3 regions of the Desulfofundulus luciae genome follow, and region 1 is predicted to be linked to each of the others. Evidence: riboswitches for the same ligand, from Rfam matches in the RefSeq annotation. Region 1 holds a riboswitch; each other region holds the start of a gene.
What was found. Region 1 has a riboswitch for cobalamin ahead of cobU (bifunctional adenosylcobinamide kinase/adenosylcobinamide-phosphate guanylyltransferase). Riboswitches for the same ligand answer to the same signal wherever they lie in the genome.

Region 1 (5,451 bases):
CCGTAGCCCGGGCAACTTCCCGGGCATCCATGCGGTGCGTATCCCTGCCGACTATAAAGCCTACCTGCCGGCGAGCCAGATCAAGAGCGCCCCGGGACAGGGGACGCAGCACATCCCGGGCCGCCCCGGCCAACCCCCGGACGGCAAAGGTGGTGGAAATCAGCCAGACCTCCAGTCCCAGGGCCAGCCAGGGATGCACAAGGGCAGCCAGGCTGACCAGAAGGTACGCGGCCAGGTAACTGCTCCCCACCACAACGGCCGCCAGGACCACCCCTGCGACTCGCAGAGAAAAGGGATTCTTAGCTACCCGGCGGAGAATTTTTTCAAGCCCGGCAATGATTTTACCGATAATCACTACCGGGTGGGGAAGCCAGCGCGGGTCTCCCACCAGCAGGTCCACAAGGTAAGCAGCCACTACCTGGAGCATGTCCCGTTACCTGGCACAAATCCAAACACCCAGGCCTGTCGCCCCTTTCCGTGCATTCTTGCAGAATTGCATACCGCCGCTCCCGCCCTTCCGTAATTGCGGCAATGGATAATGGCTAACTCACACGGCCCTGGACTTGGGTCCAGGCAAACCGAGGAGCTGGTAAATCCTGTCCATATCCAGGCTTCCCCGCACTACAGCGGCCAGCCGGTCATAATCCCGTTGCCGCTGCTCCAGGTGGCTGGTACCTTCCTGCTCCAGGGGAGCCAGCCCCTTTTTTATCCTTAAAGCGTTAAGCAACTGCCGGCGGAAGCCATCGTGATCAAACAGGCCGTGGATATAGGTTCCAAAGACCAGCCCCCGTTCATCCTGCGCCCCATCCGGGCAATCCACCGCTTCCCCGGAACGCCGGTGGATATGAAAGGCCGGTACGGCCCCGGGCCCCAGTTGGGTGCGTCCCATGTGAATCTCGTAACCCACTACCCTTTGTCCCCGGGCCGGTGATAAAAGGGGGCCTCTGCCGGTGACTGTGGCCTCCACCTGGGTGGTCACCTTTTCCGGCTCAAAGGCGGTGCTGATATCCAGCAATCCCAGTCCTTCTATTCTGGGAATGCTGGACTCGGTGTGATAGGGATCGGCCAGTTCTTTGCCCAGCATCTGGAAGCCGCCGCAGATGCCGATTACCGGCACTCCTTCCCGGGCCAACCGGCATATTTCGCCAGCCAGGCCCGATCGCTTTAAAGAAACCAGATCCTCAATGGTGTTTTTGCTTCCGGGAAGGATGATCAGATCTGGCCGCCCTAAAGGGGTTCCTTTCCCAATATAACGCAAATTTACATCGGGCTCGTCCTCCAGGGGATCAAAATCAGTAAAATTGGAAATATGGGGCAGGTGAATGACGGCAACTTCCACTTCCCGCCTGGAAGGTGTCCGGCTTCTACGCAGGCATTCCTCAGAAACAGTATCTTCTTCCTGCACCCGGAAGCCTTCAAAGTAGGGAACTACCCCCACCACCGGTATGCCTGTTTTTGCTTCCAGGAAGTCCACCGCCGGCTGAAAGAGTTTTAAATCCCCGCGAAACTTATTGATAATGATCCCCGCCACCCGCCGCCGATCCTCTTCCGGAAGCAATTCCAGCGTGCCAACCACCGCGGCCAGGGCGCCACCCTTGTCTATATCGGCGGCAAGAAGCACCGGGGCCTCCGCCAGCCGGGCCACCCGCATGTTCACAATTTCCGTAGCCTGGAGGTTGACCTCTGCCGGGCTTCCGGCACCCTCTATGGCCACGATCTCATAACAGCGGCGAAGCCGGTCCAGGGCCTGGCATATAATTTCCCATGCCTTTTGGGCATAGCCGTTATGATATTCCCGGGCGGAAAGGTTTCCTACTGGCCGGCCCAGGACAATCACCTGGGAGGAGGCCTGTCCCGTGGGCTTGAGCAAAATGGGGTTCATGTCCACATGCGGCTCTATCCCGGCGGCCTCGGCCTGCACCACCTGAGCCCGGCCCATCTCACCCCCATCCCGGGTTACAAAAGAGTTCAGGGCCATGTTCTGGGACTTAAACGGGGCCACACGATAGCCATCCTGGTAAAAGATGCGACAAAGGGCGGCCACCAGGACACTTTTGCCCACGTGTGAAGCGGTTCCCTGCACCATAATGGTCCTGGCCAGCATATATAAGCTACCTCCTTTTGAATACCAGGGATTTGATTTCCACGGGCAGACCGGCCACCACCAGGTAAACCTCCTCCGCCTCTTGAGCCAGGAGCTGGTTTACCCGCCCCGCCACATCGCGAAACGAACGGCCAAGGGCATTGTCCGGTACCAGGCCCATTCCTACTTCATTGGCTACCATAATTACGCGGGCCGGCGAGGCGGCAGCAGTCCTGCCCAATTGCCGGGCCTGTTCCAGGATGAAACTTTCTTTATCTTCCGCTGTACTGCCGGAGGCGGGCAGACTTTCGTCCAGCAAGAGATTGGTCACCCACATGGTCAAACAGTCGATTAAAAGGATGTCTGCCCGTCTTTCGTATTCCTTGATTACCCTTTCCAGTTGGTGGGTTTCTTCTACCGTAAGCCAGGCGGCAGGACGGCGCCGGCGGTGACTAACGATCCGGCGGGCCATTTCATCGTCACCGGCAGCAGCCGTAGCTACATAAACAACCCTTGAACCGGAAGAAGCGGCCAGTCCTTCGGCAAAATTGCTCTTGCCACTCCTGGCACCGCCAAGAACAAGCACCAGAGCCATAACAACACCCCTTAAAACAAAAACCCCAGCCTTCGAAAGACCGGGGAAAATTGTGCCAGGCCACTCCCTAGCCCCGAACAGACGCCATGCCCCTTTTCTCACGAAGGGGGCAAAGGCACCCGCAGGCAGGTATCCTGGCTCCCGGATCATCGCCTGCCCTACGCCTTCCCTGGCGGTGGCATTGCAGGGCTGCTTCCCGGTTACAGTGGCGGAGACCGCTCAGGAATTTCACCTGATTCCCTATTCTCCCCGTTGGGGCACCTGCAGGCCGGAAAATTATTTTATTTGCTAATTCGCCATTTTTTAAAAAAATCCTCTTGAAGTTAAAATTTTTCTATGTACTCTTTTACTCGCTGGACCAATTCTTCAATCAGGTGGGGCAGGGGTTCGGCACGCAGTCCCACCAGTTCCACAGATCCCCGTACCAGGGGCAACAAAATTTTTTTTGCCGGGCTCGCGGCGAGGGCCGTGGCCATGGCCGGTGTTAACTCCCCCATCATGGCGTGGGGGAAAAGAATGCTTACCGGACCCACGATCAGGTCTACCCGAGGCGCATTGTAGATTACCGCATTTTCACCGGTGGCTCCCTCGTTGGCGCCGGCCCGGAGCATCACCGAAGTAGCCAGGGCATTGGTTCCCAGGGCCAGAATATCCACATCCTCGGGCAATTCCCGGCGCAACCTTTCCATGATATGCTTGCCTATACCGCCGCCCTGCCCGTCCACTACAGCAATACGCATAATCTTCGCTCCTAAACCTTTAGTTTCAAACACAACTTAAACGGGGCTTATCCCCGCTTACACCGGTGCTTCACGTAAGATGTAAACCCCGGCCTGCTGTGGACCGGATCCCGCCGGCGCAACGAAGGCGGTGTGAAACCCGTTTAACCGCCGCGAGAATCCGGCTGCCTAGCTTCAACAGAATCACGGGACAGGTAATCCTTAAGTCTTGATTCCAGTTCAAGGATTTGTAAATTTTTTCGTAAAAGGGACCGGGCGTAACGATAATTAGCCCGGTGCAGCCGCTTATTCTCCTTTTCCAGCCGGTCCAGGAAGGCAGATTTTTCTCTATCCATCCGTTCGATTAAATTCATCAACACCCGGCGGCTCAAACGGAGCTGTTCCACCTTCTCCTCCAGTTCCTGGATCCGCCGTTGCATTTCAAGCACATCCATCGATCCACCACCCCAGGCAGCAGGTCTGTTTTTAGTATATGCCGCCCCTGGTGGCAATAGACGAATGGCTACCGGAAGGAAAATGCCCTGCCAATGCGTTCCACTGCCTCGACCAGCAGTTCCTCTTCCTGGACCAGGGCCATGCGCACATAGCCCTCCCCCATGGCTCCAAAGGCCAGTCCGGGAACGACCAGCACCCCAGCCCGCTCCAGCAAGTCCAGGGCAAACTGCCGCGAGGAAGTATATCCCGCCGGCAGGGGAGCCCAAACAAACATGGAGGCGTTGGGTTTGGGCATATGCCAGCCATAACGGGCCAATCCTTCCACCAGCACATCCCGCCGGCGCTGGTAAATGCGGGCCGTCTCTTCCACGCAATCCTGGGGACCTTCTAAGGCCGCAATGCCCGCCTCCTGAACCGCCCGGAATACACCGTAGTCAATGTTGGACTTGATGCGGGCAAGGGCGGCCAGCACATCCCGGTTGCCCACGGCAAAGCCTATCCGGCAGCCTGCCATATTATAGGTCTTGGACAGGGAATAGAACTCAATACCCACTTCTTTGGCACCGGGAACTTCCAGAAAACTCATGGGTTTAAATCCATCGTAAGCCAGCTCGGCATAGGCCACGTCATGGCAAACCAGAATATCGTAATGGCGGGCAAAATCGACCACGTGTTCAAAAAATTCGCGGTTGGCCGAAACAGCCACCGGATTGTTGGGGTAGTTGAGCCACATTAACCTGGCCCTGCGGGCCACTTCCCCGGGGATGGCCGACAAATCGGGCAGAAAATTGTTTTCGGCCAGAAGGGGCATGGGGTAGATTTCCCCGCCGGCCAAGAGAATGCTGCAGGCATAAATGGGATAGCCTGGGTCGGGAACCAGGGCCACATCTCCCGGGTTAATATAAGCCAGGGCGATGTGAGCCAGGCCGTCCTGGGAACCCATTAAGACCAGCACTTCATGATCCGGGTCCAGTTCCACCCCAAAGCGCCGCCGGTACCAGCGGGCCAGCGCCTGGTGCAGGGCTGGCAGGCCTTCCAGGGGATAACGGTAATTAAGTGGGTTATCAATTGCCCGGTGCAGGGCGGCAATGATGTGGGGAGCCGGCGGGCGATCCGGGCTGCCCACACCCAAATTTATCACCTTTAGCCCCCGGCCTTCCACCTGTTTCTTATACTGCTCCATCTCGTTAAAAATGGCCGACTCCAAACCTTTTATACGCTGTGCTACTTCCATGTCCCCACCCCGTTTGACAACAAGTTTAAGCTTCCGGGCCTTGCCGGGCCAGTTCCTTTAATATAGATATCACTTCATCCGGCGCCGTGGACGCCCCCAGGCGGTTATATTCCCGGTGGTCCGAACCGTGGTAGTCGGAACCTCCGGTGGCCACCAGGCGGTAGCGCCGGCAGAGCCTCTCGTAATGCCACACCATCTCTTCAGGATGGGACGGGTAATATACTTCAAGACCCTGTAACCCTTCGGCAACCAGCCGGGGGATGAGGTGATCGCAACGGGCCAGGCCGGGATGGGCCAGCACCGCCACCCCGCCCGCCCGGCGAAGCAGGTGCACCGCCTCCCGGGGAGTATATTTGTACCTGGG
Region 2 (5,451 bases), on a different contig from region 1:
TACTGGGCATTTATATGATCCAGTTCCTGTTTGGATACAGCATTTGCCTGGTAAAGATTTTCCACACGCAGGCGGTCTTTTTCTAACAGTTCCAGATTCGCCTCGCTCTGCCTTAACCCGGCCTCCGCTGCAGCCAGGCCTGCCGTTGCCTCTTCAAGCTGGGCTTTTATGATATCATCTTCCAAAACAGCTATCAGGTCTCCTTTTTTAACGTAATCGCCGGTTTCTACGTATATTTTCTCAATAATCTCCCCCCCAATCTTGGGGTGAACGTCTACCACGGCTGCCGGTTTGATTTCTCCTGTCAGTTCCAGTACCCGTTGCAGGTTCGTTAATCTTGCTTCGGCCACCTGTACGGGTACGGTTTCCGTTTTGTTAACAGTAATCTTTTCCTTTTCACTATGCCGAACGTAATTAAAGGCAGCAAACCCAACAAAGAGCAAGATCAAGATAAAAGCAGTGATGATCCCTGTTTTGCTTTTGAGAGCCACCTTGTCTTCCAAAACGATAACCTCCTTCGCTGCCCGGCGCAAGATCCCCTCCGGCACCTTCGTGCAGGGGAAGCTGGCCGCCATCCGGTTAAATTCACCGTGGGTGCGTTTCCTCCGGGGCCGCGCGCCACTCCCTCTTCGGCGCGGCCATAAAACTCCTTAGCTGTGTAACAGATATATTCGTTCAAAGAAGATTTTCTCGATCAGGTCTGTGTCAACAGGATGTCTACCGGGGTCTTCCATCCAGCAAAAAAGAAAGGCATTGCTTATACTGTCAAGGGCCAGGGCCAGGTAATACGGGTCAAGCGGGCGGAAAATCTTCTTTTGAATGCCTTTTTCAAAAACAGCAGCCAGCTTCTGGATTAGCTGGTCATAGAAACTGCGCAGCTCAGTTTCTAACCCCCTCCTGACGTTAAAGCTCACGCCGGCACCCGACACTGAAAAGTAAAGCCGCACCGACAGGATGTTTTCCATAAAAAGTTTACATTTTGTTTTTAGAAAGTTTTTTACCCTGGCATATTCGTCCCCCTTTTCTTCCAGCGCTTTCGATAACGCAGAATAAAACAGCATTGCCGTCTGCATTAAAATCTCTTTATACAGCTCCTCCTTATTTTTGAAGAACTTGTAAAGAGTGCCCACGGCAAATTCTGCCCGTGCGGCTATTTCGTGCATGGAAACGTTATGATAACCCTTTTGCGAGAATAACTCCAGCGCAGCCTGCAGGATTTCCGCCCGGCGCTGCAGTTGTTCCCGCTCTCTTCTGGAAAGTTTATCCTTTTTCATTGTAGCCTCCAGGTAAATATGTAATTAAAAGTAAATATGTATGAAGCTGGCATCACAAAATAAACTTTAGATTCACTGTATAGCATTATGATTTTTTTGTCAAGCGCTACCCGGGAGGAGCTGGCCAGGGGGCAGCCATTCCGGTTGGACCAACTGCCGTCCGGGCACCCGGCGATGGGTGGGAGGGGTCAGAAAAGAAAGGTCCCGGGAAGGGCGGGTGAAATTGTCACCCGGGTGATGATTCCGGTACGGGGGAACCGGTGTAGATACCTGCTGAATCTTGACGCGGATTTTATACGAAAATATCGAATCTGGACAACATATGCCTGCTGTGTTATAATTTAGGCAATTAAATAAAGTGAACGGGTGCTCCCTGCCGCAAAAGGCAAGGATAGAGGGAAGTCAGTGAAAATCTGACGCGGGGCCGCCACTGTGAATGGGGAGTCCGCCACACAAAACCACTGGCCCAAACTAACTGGTGAGCTGTTACATCCAATGGCACGCTTGTTCAGCACTGAATGATGTAACAGCAGGGTTCAATCGTTGTCATCGGTAAGTGCCGGGCTGGGAAGGCGTGGTGGGGCAGTGATCCATGAGCCAGGAAACCTGCCCGTTCCTTTTCACCGCTTGTACCTACGGTCCATGGGGAGGTGAAAGAACTTAAGTAGTATGCTTTTACCCCTGCACCCGGACATGCAGGGGTTTTTAGTGTTTTAAAAATGCCAGATTGCAGGAATAGGTGCTTTATCCTGAGGGATAAGGCTTAAAGGGGTGATATGGTCCACTGTCTGGGGAGCCCCTTCAACTTATTTAAAGAAGCTTTGGGTGACTTGAGGGGGCCATGACCTGAGGACAGCAGAGGGCATGCCTATTCCACTCCTCATTATCTGTACGGGGGGAGCGGTGGAGCATGTCCTTTTTGTGTTCACGCAGTTACATTACCCCCCGGCACCAGGTTGGGGGGTTTTCTTTGTGCTGGTTGGGCGGGCCGAATACCCCGGATTTTGGTCGTAATGGCAAAGGGGGAGCTTAGCAAATATGTTTTTTGCTGGCCGGTGGAACACCGGAAGTTGAGGGAATTGGCGCAATTAAAGCCAGTGGAAAAACAAAAAGCCGAGGATGTGGAAAAGTGGCTGCAGGCGTTTTTACCGGCATTAAAGGGTCCTTTTGCGGACCGGCGGTGGATTAAGTATGTTTTACGGGAACTTGCCCGGCCCAATCTTTCTACCCTTATTTGCTAGCTTGTTTCCTGGTAAGCTCAAGAGGACCTAAAAGGCGGCGCAGTTAAGGGAGCCTTGGCGGCCGCGAACCCCGCAGGTGGCTCAATAGACTCCGGCAATATTTAAGCGCCTGACCGGCCAGAGGAAGGCAAATCCCTATCCCCCAAAGGGGTTTTAACCGCTCCCGGATGGATTTGGCAGTAATTTTGGTGAGCGGTGGACAGGTATAGGAAGGTGACACTTACCGTGTCCGTGTTAAAAATGCCTTATGATGAAAAATTGCTAAGTTCATTAGAATCAATCATTACCGGCGACCCGATTGCGGATACTCTTTACCTGGCTCTAAAACATAAATACTATTCAGTTTACTGTCATTGTGTAAATGTATCCTGTTGTACCTACCTTTTGGCTACTAAAATGGGCTTGCCGGAACAAGAGTGTTTGCGTTTAACTCTAGGTGCATTACTCCATGACATAGGCAAAATTAACATATCGCCAAAGATTTTATACAAACCTGGCAAACTAAATAAAGAAGAATGGTCTGTAATTAAAAGGCATCCTGTTAATGGCATTAATTTACTGAATGATTCCAAGCTTTTCCATATGGTTGCTGATGCTATTCGTTATCACCACGAAAGGTACGATGGCAGTGGATATTTAGAGGGGTTGTCCGGGGAAGATATACCGTTGTCTGCAAGAATCGTCAGCATCGGTGATTGTTTTGACGCCCTGGTATCTTTCCGGCCCTATAAAAAAATATTAAGTTTTGAAGAAGCAATTGAAGAACTAATAAAAAGCAAAAACACTCATCTGGACGGTCGATTGGTAGATATGTTTATATCCATAGCGCCAGATTTTTATAAACATCATTATCATCCTACGTACTTTCCCCTTAGCGTAGAAAACAGTAACAAAAACTACAGCAAATTTATTATTAACGAAGATAGTGAACTCGAAATTAATTGGGAAGAAATTTTAGATCAGTTGCCTGATATAGGAATAATATTGATAGACAGGGATGATCGTATCCTCTTTTGCAACAATTTTGCAGCAAAATTAAGAGATGTAGAACCGGGTGAATTGATAGGCAAAACCATAATTGATATACAACGCCCCCACAGAAGAATAGTGGTTAAAGAAAAGCTTGCCAAAGTCAAAAGTGGCCAGGCAAATGGGTGGGAGCGGTTAATGGCAAGAAAAGGCAGATACATTGAAAATAAATATATAAAAATAGCAGATGAAAAAGGTTGCTACAGTGGGATGCTAATGCTGACAATGGATGTTACTCAAAGAGAAAAGCTTCTTAGAATGCTGCTAATTAATCTGGAAAAATTAAGTATTCTAGCCCAAGCAAACATATTTTTGAAGAAAGTATTTGATCTGGAAGATACATTAAACAACACTGCAGCCTTAATTAGTAAGGTTTTGACGCTCGAGAAATTATGGCTCGTTATTATGAGAAATGGAGAAATAAATTGCTTTCAGGAAGGAGAACAGCCCCTCAATGATAACCAGCGAGAAGAACTCATTAAAAAATGTGAAAAATTGGTACAAAACGGCCTCCAAGAGGTAATAATAGAAAAATGGGCGGGAAGCAAGAGAATTTTTATATTTTTAGAATCAGGGGATGAATTTAAAGGTTTTTTGGTTGTCGAAACAAAAGGTACTGTGCATATAGGGCAACAGGAACAAGACCTGCTTAAAGTGATTGGAAACTATGTAGCATATGCGATAAAAAATTATTATTTATATCGCGAGTTGGAAAATTTGGCAATGAAAGATCAATTAACGAGAGTCTACAATAGGCAGTACTTAAACCTCATAAAGAACAATTTAAATGTGCAAAGCAAGTTTGCTCTTATAGTGGTGGATATAGATCGTTTGAAGTATATCAATGATAACTTTGGGCATCAAATGGGTGACTTGATTATTAAGGGTACGGCAGATATTTTAAAACAATCCATCAGGCAAAGCGATTGGATTATAAGGATGGGTGGTGATGAATTCTTAATAATAGTCACTGACTGCAATGAGGCAGAAGTGCTAAAAATAATCAACCGCATAAAAGGTAAAGTAGCTGCTTGGGAACATCCCATTGCTGGCTTGAGCTTATCTGTAAGTGTGGGATATGCTATGTCCAAGCGCGGGCTGAGCTTTGATGAGATTTTTACTCTAGCGGATAACAATATGTATGAGCAAAAAAGAGGTTATACCAGGCTTTTTTAGGATTAATTACTGAGGACAAGCGCCGGGGCGAGGGGACGGCCCTGATCTGGTGTGTGGAAAATTTGTCTTTTGTAGGGGAGGGCAATTCCTTGTGAGCATCTGGAGGATTTTTTCGGGAAGGAGTAGCGGTTTGATTTGATAACCCTCAACTGTAGGGAATTCCTGGGTCGACGAAATTCCTTGGAAAGGAGTCTGATTGGCGGTGGGCAGGCTTACAGATAGTTTTTCGTCCACGATGTCTAAGCTGATAGTAGCCTTTACAACGATTGCTTTGCTTCTTCTTTTTCTGGGAGGGTCACATTTCTATTTTCTGGCAAAGATCAACGCCCTGGATCGGGAGGTGGAGCACGCGGACCAGGTTGTGATGGAGACTCATGCATTACAACTGTCTGTTGCGGACCTTTTAATGCCCCCACACGATTACTTGATTACCGGCTCCCTTGAAGAACGCGAAAATTTTAAAGTATTGCGGACTGAAACCGAAAATATACTGGCACGACTCCAGAGTTTGGATCCGGATTCTACTGCTGATATTTCACTAATTGAACAGGATTTACAAGCAATTTGCGAAACTGCGGAAGCACTTTTGGGTTTAAGGGATCCGGTAGGTAACAAAGATGTGGGCCACCTAATGGAAGAGATGGACGCTAAAGAGCAGAAGCTGATAAATGACATGTCCCGGTTTTTGACGCACGCTTCTGAGGTTAAACAAAATGCCAGTCTAACAAAAT
Region 3 (5,451 bases), on a different contig from region 1:
GGGCTATTTCAGCCAGGGATTGCCCGTCATGTCTGATGGAAGCAAACAGAATGACCATGTCGTGGACTGCGCCGGCCACCACAGCGCCAATAAGAATCCACAGGGTGCCGGGCAGGTAGCCGAACTGGGCGGCCAGAACAGGGCCGATCAGGGGGCCGGCGCCGGCAATGGCGGCAAAGTGGTGACCGAACAATATCCAGCGGTTGGTGGGTACGTAGTCCCGGCCGTCATTATGGGCTTCCGCAGGGGTGCGGCGCTTTGGATCCAGGGCCAGAACTCTCGCTGCCAGGAAAGCTCCGTAAAAACGGTAGGCCAGGATAAATACCAGTGCTGCTATAATTACCAGGGTTAAGGCACGCACATTTATTCCCTCCCTGTTGAAAAATTATGAAACCGGCCGGTCCGTGCTTACATTATAAACTCTCCCGGTGAAACAGGTAACAACGGCTTAATCAACGGAACAAAAGAGGGGTTGATCGGAAATATGGGCCCCATCAACAGAAAAAACCCCACTTTCCGTGGGGTAGCATTTTACGAAGCTTCCAATCCCAGTATTGATTTCAGTTCCTTCACCTGGCTCTTGCTGACCGGGATTTGAGTCTTTTTAGGGTCACCCATCACCAGCCAGTATGTTCCTTTGAACCAGGGCAGCACCCCCTGAACCTGGTTCAGGTTAACCAGAAAACTTTTGTGTACCCGGAGGAAACCTTCACTTTTTAACCGTGCTTCCAGTTCAGTCATGCTGCCGGTGTAGGTGCAGGTATCACTGGCGGTGACGATCTGTACGCTGCCGTCTTTGGACCGGCCGAAGATGATATCCTGGTAATCCAGGAGCCTGATTTCCCCGTTTTTTTCCACAGGCAATTTCTTAATCCGGTGTCTTTTTGCTTGCAGCAGCCCGGCCACCCGTTCCACAGCCTCCGTCCAGTCGTCGGAGCGCCTGCGCAGTTCTTCAATGCGTTTGATGGTCTTGGCCAGCCGTTTATCTTCAAAGGGCTTCAAAAGGTAATCCACTGCTCCTAGCTCAAAGGCCCTGACGGCATACTCGTTATAGGCCGTGGCAAAGACCACCAGGGGCGGGTGCGGGGAGGAAAGCATCTGCCGGGCGGCTTCACATCCCGACATCCCCCGCATTTGGATGTCCAGAAAAACCACATCGGGCTGCAGCTCAGCCACCAGTTTCAGGGCTTCCTGTGCGTCCTCGGCTTCACCTACCACCCGGCATTCCGGGTAGGCCGACAACAGGTATTTTAGCTCGTCCCTGGCCAGGGGTTCGTCGTCAACCACAACAGCTGTAAAGGGCGTCTTCCTTCACCCCCTGGGAGCTGGTTTCTTTAGGAAAGCGCAAGACCACTCTGGTACCCTGCCCGGGTGTACTGTTTACCTGCAACGCATACCCCGGCCCGTACAGGCCCTTCAAACGTTCGTTGACAATGGATAATCCCAGCCCGTGGCCGCGCCCGTAGCCGGGCAGGAGGATTTTATCCAGTTCTTCCGGGAAGATACCCACACCATTATCTTCTATGGTGACTATCACTTCTTCAGGCTGTTCTTTAGCTATGATTTTTATCCTCCCACCCTCCCTCTTGGGTTGCAGGCCGTGCTTGATGGCATTTTCTACCACCGGCTGCAGGGTAAAGGCGGGAACGGGGCAGGTTAAAACTGCGGGATCAACAAGCTGGATTACCTGTAGCTTGTTGCCGAAGCGTGTTCCCTCGATGGCCAGGTAGGCCTCCACATGGGCCAGTTCTTCCGCCAGGGGAATGGGAGCATCATCCTTTCGCAGACTGTACCGGAAGAAGCTGGCCAGTTTAATCAACAGTTCCCGGGCCTTGTCCGGCCTGGTGCGTACCAGGGAGACAATGGTATTTAAGGCGTTAAACAGGAAGTGGGGGTGCACCTGGGCCTGGAGCGCCTTCAGTTCCGCCTGGGCACGCAGCCGGGCTTCGGATTCCACTTCGGCCAGTTCCAGCTGGGTGGAAAACAGGTGGGCCAACCCCCGGGCCAGTTCCAGGTCTACCGGCGTGATGCAGTTTTCCCGGTCATGATAAAGCTTTAAAGTGCCTATGGTTACCTCCCGCCTTTTCAGTGGCACCACCACTGCCGAAGCCAGGCGGCAGTTCTTTTCCTGGCAGCCGATTTCATCCCTGGTCTGGGCTACCTGAACCTCTCCGGTGGCCAGCGCCTTTAAAGTGGCACTGGTCAATATGGGAGTCCCGGGGTGATGATGGTCGTCCCCCCGGCCCACATGGGCCAGGATCTCCTGCCCGTTGGTGATGGCCACGGCGGCCAGCTTGACGGAATTATAAATAATCCGGGCCGTCTGCTCAGCCGACTCCCGGTTCAACCCGTGTCGTAAATAGGGCAGGGTTTGGGTGGCAATGCGCAGTGCCTGCTGTGCCTGGCAGGCGGCGATGCGTTCCCGCTGCTCGGCAGCGGTTTTGGCAATGACCATAAAAATGGCCACGCCGATGGAATTGACTATAATCATGGGCGGGCCGATGATCTGCACCAGTGCCCAGGCCTCGCCGAAAGGACGGGCGGTGGCCAGGATAATGGCCATTTGCAATGTTTCTCCCGCCAGCCCGGCCAGTAAAGCTACATGCCAGGGAATGGGGCCGCGGCGGTAGTAGTGCTGCACCAGCCCGCCCAGGGCCCCTTCGGCCACGGCGGCCAGGGCGCAGGAAAAGGCGGTGAAACCACCCAGCAGGTAACGGTGGAAACCGGCGATCAGGCCCGCCCCGGCCCCCACCAGGGGCCCGCCCAGCAAACCGGCCACCATTACCCCCACCACCCGGGAGTTGGCCAGGGCGCCGTGGATGGGCACGGCGGCGTAAGTACCCACAATGCCCATACCACCCAGGGCCAGAGTCAACAGCAGCTTGTCCCGGGGGGTGAGCTGCCGGGATAAAATACGCCCCAGGGCGGGCATGCGGGAAAGAATAAAGGCCGCTGTGGCCACCATGCTCAATCTGTACGCTAGGGTAAGGGCCAAAGACCAGGTCACGGTAGGTCACCCTTTCTAACTGTTTAATCGACCTGTCCGACAATTAGTATACCACAGGTTCACTCACCAGTACAGGCGGGGCTGGAAGTTATGGGGTGTATGCAGCTAAAAGCTAAATCTAACATATCGTCATTTTTCTATGGACAACTTATCAGAAATGTGTTACTATTTCATGTAAAGGGATTCAACCGCATAGTCGTGTCCGGGTTCCCCTGTCAATCAGGCAGGGGTAAAAGGGAACCAGGTGCGAATCCTGGACGGTGGGGCCACTGTGAATGGGTAGCGGCTTTCCACAGGGCCACTGGCCCAGCACTTACTGATTGGCTGTTACATTTAAGGGTACCCTGTTCTACAGTGAATGATGTAACAGCATGGTTGTTTAGCCAATGTCACTGGTGAGTGCTGGGCTGGGAAGGCGGAAAGCAGGCGATGACCCATGAGTCAGGAGACCTGCCCGGGCGCGCGGCACGGAAAGCCTCCCAGGGAACAGGGGCTTGTGCCGGTAATAGCCTTACCACTTTACGGTGGGCTGCAGCCAGTGTAAACAAACCCCGGTCTCTGACAGGCCGGGGTTATTTGTTTTAGGGTGTTGCATCCTTTCAATTAAATAGCGACAAATGATTTAATATCCTGCTGCCTGAGGACAACTTCATACCGGAACGGGTGCTTTTACCCCGAGGGGTAAAGGTGAAAAGGGAAGCCGGTGCAAATCCGGCGCGGTCCCGCCACTGTGAGGGGGAGGGACTCCACAGCAAAGTCACTGTCCAGCACTCAGTGAGATTGTTTTCTGCTTTGATAGAAATTGGTTACTGCTACGATAAGGTTACGGCGAAGGAAACCATAACATGGCTGAGTGCTGGATGGGAAGACGTGGAGCTCCGGTGAACCCGAGCCAGGAGACCTGCCCGTTACCGGGACAACCAGACCAACCTGCGCGGACGGGGGGTGGTTAAGTTTGTCGTGGCATGATTTTGCTGCGAGGATTGAGCCTCCATCCGGGTAGATGGGGGTTTTTTTTACGGCGAGGCCTGGGGTATGCACAGGTAACAAGCCTTTATACATCGTTAACCCATTCTCCTTTCAGGAGTAAATATATATCCGGCTTTAAGTCAGGCCGGGCTACTTTTTAAAATTAGCCGGTTGGTTTAAATAAAAAGTTTTTACAAAGGAGTTACCTATGGGAACGTTCGTTCCCTATACAAAACATTAAAATCTACTTTCTGAGGAGGACGTTCTTATGAAAACCCATCACTTTGCCGGGCGGTTAACAGCCCTGGTTGCAACGGTCTGTTTATTCCTCGGTCTGCTGGTGCCGCTTGGGGTACCGGGCCGGGTGGAAGCGGCAGTTTCACCCCTGGCGGATAAGGCAGTGCAATTCCTGCATCGTGACTATTTAAAAAACGGGTTGATTAACTCGGATGTGGGTGTGGGCTCGTATGCCTTTTATGTGCTAAGCCAGGCCGGTGTTGACGCCGGAGCCTGGGTGCACCAGGGAGTGACTTTCCGGGAGGCAGTGCTGAAGGCGGTCAGGGATGATCTGGATAAAGCGGCTGAAGTGCGGGCAAAGCAGCTTGCCCAGGATCTGGTGGCCATGCAGGCGCTGGGAGAAAAGGATCTGGCCGGCCGGTTGCTGCAGGTCTTGAAGAACAGGCAGACAGACGAAGGATTTGAAGACATCGGGCCGTTAAGCATCTACAGCAACATGCCTTCCTTTGATCTTTTAAGCAGGGCCGGGTTAATGGATCAGATAAACACCGGCCTGGCCAGGAATTATATCCTGGAAAAACAGTATGTCAAGGCACAAAATCCTCAGTACGGAAGCTGGGGGTCGCTGGATGGTAATGCCTATTACGCCGATTTCATGGCCACGGCCCAGGCGGTGAGGGTGCTGCACTACCTGGACCCGGAAAAGAAAGATCCTCAGGTGCAGGAGGCCATTAAAAACGGCCTGGCCTGGATGCAAAGACAGCAGAAGGCAGACGGCAGCTTTGTGGCCGGTATGGACGACCCGGTGATCGATACTGCGGAAGTAATTGTGACCCTGAAGACCCTGGGTATGGACCCGGCGGCGTGGAAAAGCGGCACGGGGAAGAGTGCCGTTGATTATCTGATGAATAAGTCATTGAACGCCGATGGGAGCTTCGGTACGTCGGGAAACGCCATGGATGCCACCTGGGTGCTCTGGGCGTGCCTGGCGCTGGAAGCGAAGGCGAAAAGCCAGGCAACACAGCCACAACCTGGATCTCAGGAGGAATCCGGACGGCAAGCGCAACCCGGTATGGTGGCCAGTTTTACGGATTTGAAAGGTCACTGGGCGGAAGGGGCCATCAACAGGCTGGTTCAAATACAGGTTGCGTCGGGTTATCCAGACGGTACCTTTAAACCCGAAGAGCAGGTGACCCGCTATGAAATAGCCTCCATGATGGTGCGCCTGCTAAAGCCGG

Region 2: another riboswitch for cobalamin. It lies ahead of J2Z49_RS14800 (ISLre2 family transposase); the one in region 1 lies ahead of cobU (bifunctional adenosylcobinamide kinase/adenosylcobinamide-phosphate guanylyltransferase).
Region 3: another riboswitch for cobalamin. It lies ahead of J2Z49_RS09745 (S-layer homology domain-containing protein); the one in region 1 lies ahead of cobU (bifunctional adenosylcobinamide kinase/adenosylcobinamide-phosphate guanylyltransferase).

Annotation. Positions count from the first base shown of each region.
Region 1 is NZ_JAUSUX010000009.1:49,599-55,049, forward strand. It holds gene cbiB (adenosylcobinamide-phosphate synthase CbiB) at 1-427, opposite strand, end outside; gene J2Z49_RS07025 (cobyric acid synthase) at 548-2,104, opposite strand; gene cobU (bifunctional adenosylcobinamide kinase/adenosylcobinamide-phosphate guanylyltransferase) at 2,112-2,678, opposite strand; cobalamin riboswitch at 2,786-2,958, opposite strand; gene J2Z49_RS07035 (DUF3842 family protein) at 3,002-3,418, opposite strand; gene J2Z49_RS07040 (translation initiation factor 2) at 3,562-3,852, opposite strand; gene J2Z49_RS07045 (LL-diaminopimelate aminotransferase) at 3,921-5,087, opposite strand; gene J2Z49_RS07050 (PHP domain-containing protein) at 5,113-5,451, opposite strand, start outside.
Region 2 is NZ_JAUSUX010000002.1:104,286-109,736, forward strand. It holds gene J2Z49_RS01970 (efflux RND transporter periplasmic adaptor subunit) at 1-575, opposite strand, end outside; gene J2Z49_RS01975 (TetR/AcrR family transcriptional regulator) at 651-1,274, opposite strand; cobalamin riboswitch at 1,622-1,902, shown strand; partial or broken gene J2Z49_RS14800 (ISLre2 family transposase) at 2,366-2,515, shown strand; gene J2Z49_RS01985 (diguanylate cyclase) at 2,741-4,720, shown strand; gene J2Z49_RS01990 (methyl-accepting chemotaxis protein) at 4,956-5,451, shown strand, end outside.
Region 3 is NZ_JAUSUX010000015.1:9,883-15,333, forward strand. It holds gene J2Z49_RS09730 (carbon starvation CstA family protein) at 1-361, opposite strand, end outside; gene J2Z49_RS09735 (LytR/AlgR family response regulator transcription factor) at 532-1,287, opposite strand; gene J2Z49_RS09740 (sensor histidine kinase) at 1,280-3,007, opposite strand; cobalamin riboswitch at 3,195-3,479, shown strand; cobalamin riboswitch at 3,652-3,930, shown strand; gene J2Z49_RS09745 (S-layer homology domain-containing protein) at 4,245-5,451, shown strand, end outside.